2 regions of the Paenibacillus sp. J22FR5 genome follow, and region 1 is predicted to be linked to the other one. Evidence: predicted binding sites of a transcription regulator. Region 1 holds the regulator's gene; the other holds the start of a gene.
What was found. Region 1 encodes Rex, which represses fermentation and respiration genes when NADH is low (regulators of the CRP and FNR family bind a similar motif). Its sites were predicted from a motif close to TTGTGAAATATTTCACAA; they were not measured.
Positions count from the first base shown of each region.

Region 2: the regulator Rex is predicted to act here: its motif matches at 1,896-1,913, upstream of AC58P7_RS16645 (nitrate/nitrite transporter).

Region 1 covers NZ_JCAUAN010000002.1:260,673-264,103, reverse strand. The annotation lists gene AC58P7_RS04550 (DUF47 domain-containing protein) at 1-44, shown strand, start outside; gene AC58P7_RS04545 (inorganic phosphate transporter) at 106-1,107, shown strand; gene AC58P7_RS04540 (redox-sensing transcriptional repressor Rex) at 1,157-1,777, opposite strand; gene dinG (ATP-dependent DNA helicase DinG) at 1,782-3,431, opposite strand, start outside.
Region 2 covers NZ_JCAUAN010000011.1:153,685-157,115, reverse strand. The annotation lists gene AC58P7_RS16655 (anthranilate phosphoribosyltransferase) at 1-819, opposite strand, end outside; gene AC58P7_RS16650 (ANTAR domain-containing response regulator) at 816-1,451, opposite strand; gene AC58P7_RS16645 (nitrate/nitrite transporter) at 1,929-3,173, shown strand; gene nirB (nitrite reductase large subunit NirB) at 3,417-3,431, shown strand, end outside.

The DNA.
Region 1 (3,431 bases):
ATGTTGCCAATATTCTAGACAGTGTAGTACTTCGTTACTCCTAAGACACAAAATGTCTCTGTGTACGAAGAAAGTTTTCCAACTGGAAAACGCTAGGAGGAATTCATGTTAATTTATTTGATCGTTATCGTTGTATTAGCCCTGCTATTCGACTTCATCAACGGATTTCACGATACAGCCAATGCGATTGCGACTTCGATTTCTACACGTGCATTAAGCCCGCGAGTCGCAATTATCATGGCGGCTACACTTAATTTTGTGGGAGCTATGGTATCCTCTAAGGTTGCCAAGACCGTGGGAGGCAGTATTGCAAATCCAGCCAAGATCGAAAATGGTGTAGAGGTTGTCATCGCAGCACTTCTTGCGGCTATCATTTGGAACCTGCTGACATGGTATCTATCCATTCCCTCCTCTTCCTCACATACACTGCTTGGTTCATTGGCAGGTGCAGTTATCGCGGGATCTGGCTTGGGAGCCGTGAATTGGAATGGTTTTACACAAATCATCATTATCCTGATCTTATCGCCTATTGTTGCATTCGTTCTAGGCTATCTGATAATGACTTTGATCAAATATATTGTTATTTGGTCAGGAAATACATCACGATCTAAGCTTAATCGGATGTTTCGCTCGCTTCAAATTTTATCTGCTGCCCTGCTTTCCTACTCCCATGGTGGTAACGATGCCCAAAAAGCGATGGGAATCATCGTCTTCGGTCTTGTGGCTGCGGGTGTACAAGATGATTTGAATGTACCAATCTGGGTTAAAATTGCTGCAGCACTCGCTATGGGACTTGGAACCTCCATCGGTGGATGGCGAATCATCAAAACAGTTTCAGGCAAAATCGTAAAAATTGAGCCGATAAATGGTTTCGCTGCTGATTTAACGTCATCCATCGTTATTCAATTCTCAACGTTCGTCGGTAAACCATTATCCACAACACATGTTATTTCCTCTGCGATTATTGGAACAGGAAGCGTTATGCGTTTCCATGAAGTCCAGTGGGGCACAGTGGGACGCATGCTTGTCACCTGGATAATTACGATACCGATTAGCATTGCACTTGCGTTCTCGATCTACTTTGTACTATTCAGACTTATTTTCTAAAAACAAAGGCACGACCCGCTGAAGCTGCGCGGGTCGTGCCTTTTTCTTACTAATCCAGATAATAAGCTAAGCTCTGAAGCTCTGTCGTAAAATCAGCATAATGCACACGTACCTCTGCGGGAACCTTAATAATGACTGGCGCAAAATTTAAAATGGCTTCTATTCCGCAAGCTACGAATTCATTTGCAACATTTTGAGCTTCCGTCGCGGGCACAGTGATGATACCAATCCGTACGCCCAGCTCGGACAATACGGACTTCATTTTATCCATAGGAAGCACAACTAAGTTATTAATAACTTCTCCTGTTTTGGACGGCATTGCATCGAAAAGAGCCACAATTTTCATATCATTTCGTAAGTACGTATTATAATTGCATAGGGCTCTTCCTAAATTCCCCGCACCAACGAGCGCAACTTGGATATGGCGATCTAATTTAAGAATCTGTCGAATCTTCTCAATCAAATAATTGATATCATAGCCGATTCCTTTTTTACCAAACTCTCCGAAATAAGCTAAATCCTTGCGAATCTGAGCAGGATTCAGATCCAACTTCTGACCTAAATCCTGAGAAGAAACGGTGGATACATTATTCATTTGCAACTCGTTTAAATAACGTAAATAAATCGGTAATCTACGGACAACAGCTTCCGAAATTTTTTGTGTTTTCACGAATCTAGGCTCCCCCCATCCATTGCTCAATCCTCGGTAACATTTGTTCGCACGTCATGTGCTCGATCTTAGGACCAGGCAACGAATAGAGGAAGTGCTTCCCGTAATAGGTTTCAATAACACGCGTATCATAGATGATCACGATGCCTTTATCAGACGCTCTCCGAACAAGTCTGCCGAAGCCTTGCTTAAACCGAATAACCGCCTGTGGTACGGAGAATTTCATAAATGGATTCTCATTACGCTTCTTGATATTCTCGCATTTGGCTTCCACAAGAGGATGATTTGGCGGCTGGAATGGTAGCCGTATGATCGCGAGACAGCTTAGCGCATCACCTGGAATATCTACTCCCTCCCAGAACGAACTGGTGCCCAGTAGGACGCACATCTTGTTATCTTGGAACATTCGGGTCAGCTTACTGCGATTGCCGCTGTCAACGCCCTGTCCAAGCACTGTGATTCCATGAGGACTCAGTCTCTCCTTCATACCTGCATGAACAAGCTTCAGCATCCGATTCGATGTGCAGAGGACTAGCATTCGGCCCTTCGTTACCTGCGCTACATCACTAAGCGATGCGATGAGTGCTTCAATAAAAACGGGATCACCCGCTCCTTTAATCGTTGGGAAATCTCGCGGAATCACAACCAACGCCTGCTCACGATAATTAAAGGGAGATGGTAATTGAACAGTTTTCAGCTTCCCAGACTCTTCATCTTCCGGAATTGCTAATCCTAATTGCTCTGCCGAATATTGGAACGATTTATTCACAGACAGTGTTGCTGAGGTCAGGATGATACTATCTTTCGTTTCAAAGAAGTGCTGCTGCAGCAACCCGCTTACATCCGTTGGTACCGAATTAAGCTGGACTGACTTGGCCTTCGCATATGTGCCGGCTTCGATCCAGTACACATAGCCCTCATCTGCCATTTTCATAAAGAAATGCAAGGCATCTCGATGCGCATACAGCTCTTTCACTGTGCCGTTCAGATCGGTGACTAACCCTTGAACCCCGAGTCCATCCTGCTGTTCCTTTAGCTCATTCAGCAATTTATCCAATGTTCGCAGGAGCTCATTCGCATTCAGATAAATGTTATCCTCCATGATCAGCAACTCTCGCCAATTTGAAGGTAAAGTTTCTGACTTCAAGCGCAGCACATATTGCGAAGTTTCCGACTGGGACGGATCACTTCCGGAAGAAACTAACTCGTACATGGCTTCGCTTAAACGTTCCCAGTCCTCTTTGATTGAAATAATTTTCGGGTATAAACCATCAATTGTTTGACTCCAACCCGCTACACGCTCTTGCGCTTCATCCGATTTCTGTAATCGGAAACGAAGCATTGGAAGCTGGCCGCTGCGATTATCCTTGTACAACCATAATAAGGAATGATAAAAAGCCGAAGCGTGAAGTTCAATTCCAAGATGTTTACTCGCCACTTCTTCAAAGTGATGTGCCTCGTCAATCACAAGGTGCTTGTAAGCAGGTAGAAGGCGGTTCTCCGCTTTCATATCCGTAAAAAGGAGGGAATGGTTCGTGATGATCACATCGGCCGTGTTGGCATCATTACGCGCGCGGTGATAGAAGCACTTCTTATACCACGGGCACATGCGATTTAAGCATGAATCTGTATCACTCGCAACGGTATACCAGAA
Region 2 (3,431 bases), on a different contig from region 1:
TTGAAGTTCAGCAGTCCATTCCACTTCAGGCACTTCAACCATAAGCTCATATATTTCAGGATCAACAATGAATAATTCACTGGTCTCTCCTTGGATAAGATAAGTTCTAGTCCGTTTATCGACGCCAAGGTCTTCCGAACCCTCCATCCCTTGCACAACAATGCCGCGGGAAACGCCTAGTTCTATTAATAGATTCGTAATTTTTTCGAAAACAGTACCATGAAACACACCGACAGCCATAAATGGAGCTTCTGTGAAGCGCAGCAGTTTCTCTGCTGTATTGAACACAGTCCGCAGACCGAGCTCTTTACGCAGCTCGCGCAGCTCACCTAGAGGTTGGCACCAAACTTCCGTCGGTGTGAACAGGAAGCCAGTTCGCGCCGCAGCGGAGATAAGTGCTTCACGTGAAGCTTCTAGCGCCTGAACGCCCATCGCTGCAAGCACGTCGGACAATGTGATGCCCCATTTGGGCGGCATGCTTGGGCTGCCATGCAGCGTAGTTGGCAGTCCGCAGGCTGCAAGCACGAATGCCGTAGGCAACGTTGCGATGAACGTGCGCGTGCGACCATCATAAGGTCCGGCACAGTCTATACTGCCAGCCATCGGATACGTAGTAGTGCGCTGGCGCAAGGCTTGGATGAAGGCTTTGATTTCATCAGGGGATTCCATTTTAATTCGTTCCGCTACGAGAAAAGCACCAATTTGGGCTTGTGTGGCTGTTCCAGTTAAAATGAGTTCTGCTGCTTGAGCAGCTTCTTCATAAGTAAGATCTCTAGCTCCGCGTTTACCGCGGCCGACTTCTTTTAATAGGGATATCATCGTTTACGGCCTCCTTTGTTCTGATCCTGAAGTATCTGATATACCTTGACGATGGAGGTAGCGACGTCTACCATACGTTTACGTTCATTCATAGCCTGTTTTCGTAGGAAATCGTATGACTCAGCTTCCGAGATACCTTTAATCTCGCATAAAATTCGCTTGGCCTGATCAACCCATTTACGTTCTTCAAGCTTGGAAAGCAGTTGTTCACGTTCTTGTTGCCATTCAGTACGTTGGAAAAAATGGTTTACACCCAAAATCAATGCACAGTGAATTTCCAGTGGACTCATCTTGGGACCTACTAAACCATCAATACCCCCATCCATCTTGCATTCATTAGAAGGAAACGTGTGTGTATCACACCACCAGAAGATGGGGAGACTTCGCTCTGCGAGCAATCGTGAACGCCAATCTGCTACTTGATCAGGACTTACTGATAATAATACAGCATCGACCTTTGGGATAATAAATGAAATTTCTTTCATATTAGATGAAGTATAAATTCGGAATCCTAAATCCTTCAGAATTTCATCAGGTAAAGATTCCTTTTCATGAACAGCAGGTGACGGCTCAGAGGAGGCAGCTGGGCGAGTTGGGATAAACTCGTCGATCAATATGAATGATTGTAACATATGAATACCTCCATCTTGAATAACTATGATCTCATGACAACTACATGTTAGGTTTCGATATTATTTATAACTATTATACGGCAATACTATAGCATATACACCTGAAATTTGTCGATATGCTACATGGAATCTGACGTATAAAATATTATGTGTTATGTTTATTGACATGCGAAAGATCGCATCGTATAATCAAGTTAGAAATCGGCACAATGATGTGCCACTAACGAAGGCAACGGCGCCTATCCCCTTACAAATACGTAAATGGATAGGCTTTTTATGTTCAATGTAATGAAGGTATTGAAAAAAAATTCATCTATCATGCTGTTCACGAGGAAGTGGCAGCAGTGGCAATGAGGCCGATAAGCATCCCGCGTTTGATGGGGTATGTTTGTCGGCCTTTTCTGTCAATGTTCAGTCAACGTAAAACAAGGTAGGAATAAAAGAAGGCGAAAAGCCTCACAAAAGGAGAGGGAATTCATGGTCGATCGGAAAAGTTTTATGCAAGTGGGGCACAAAGGGTCTTTGTTCAGTTCATTTTTGTATTTTGACATGAGCTTCATGGTATGGGTTCTCTTAGGACCTTTAGCAGTAATTCTCGCCAAAGATTTTGGGCTGGATGCTGCGCAGAAAGCAAATTTGGTTGCTCTACCAACTTTGGGGGGCGCGGTACTGCGTCTCGTGCTTGGTGTACTAACAGATAAAATTGGTCCCAAACTAACAGGACAGATCGGACTTTCGCTAACCTTAGTTCCGTTATTCTGGGGATGGCAATTCGCTAACACCATGGGAGACATGTATTTCGTCGCTCTCATGCTGGGTATCGCAGGAGCAAGCTTTGCGGCAGCACTTCCGCTGGCAAGCAGTTGGTACCCGCCGCAGTATCAAGGTTTAGCAATGGGTATTGCAGGAGCGGGGAATAGTGGAACGATCTTCGCAACCTTATTCGCGAATCGGATAGCACAACATTATGGTGATTGGCATGTTGTTTTCGGAATTGCCATGATTCCAATTGCGATAACACTTGTTATCTTTAGTCTTCTGGCGAAGGATAGTCCCAATAAACCAGCGCCAAAAACAGTTGCTGAGTATGGAAAAGTATTGAAACAAAGAGATGCTTGGTTGTTCTGTCTCTTATACAGTGTAACGTTTGGCGGTTTCGTAGGTATGGCAACGTATTTGACAATCTTCTTCAATACACAATATGGTCTTACTCCCGTTAGAGCAGCTGATTTTACCACATTGTGCGTAATAGGTGGCAGCTTCTTCCGTCCGGTTGGAGGTTGGCTCGCTGATAAAATTGGCGGTATTCGAATGTTGATGGTGTTATATGGTGTTGTCGCTCTCATGATGGCGGGTATCTCCACACTTCCTACTCTTTCATTGACTACCGTGATGCTCTTTATTGCGATGATGTCTTTCGGAATGGGTAATGGTTCGGTGTTCCAACTCGTGCCACAGCGATTCAAGTCAGAAATTGGTGTAATTACAGGAATTGTTGGAGCAGCAGGCGGTTTGGGTGGTTATTTCTTACCGAAAATCCTCGGTAATCTGAAGCTCTCCACAGGTTCATTTACACCAGGGTTTCTAATTCTAAGCGGTATCGCAATCACTTGCATCGTGATCATCGCGATTGTTCAAGGACAATGGAAACGCACATGGATTGGTGAAGGCGGTAAAGTAAAAGCAGCTCCTTCAGGCAGCATGGATACGGTTCAGGCCTAAAAGATTAAAATGTAGCCGCTGGCTGTAAGGCCAGCGGTAATCCGTAAAGTGTTTGCTCATGCAGCTTGCCCCGCAGGCTGTATGGGCAAAGACGTTACGACTAGCGTCTTTGCCAGTTCAATCGAACTGCTCAAGCTCCATATCCCAATTTGTCATTTGGGGGCCTAGCTCCTAAATGACCCTTTTTCTCAACTATACAAATACGAAGCTTTATCCTAGTAAATGGATGGAAGGATGATCACAATGACAGTCAAAAAA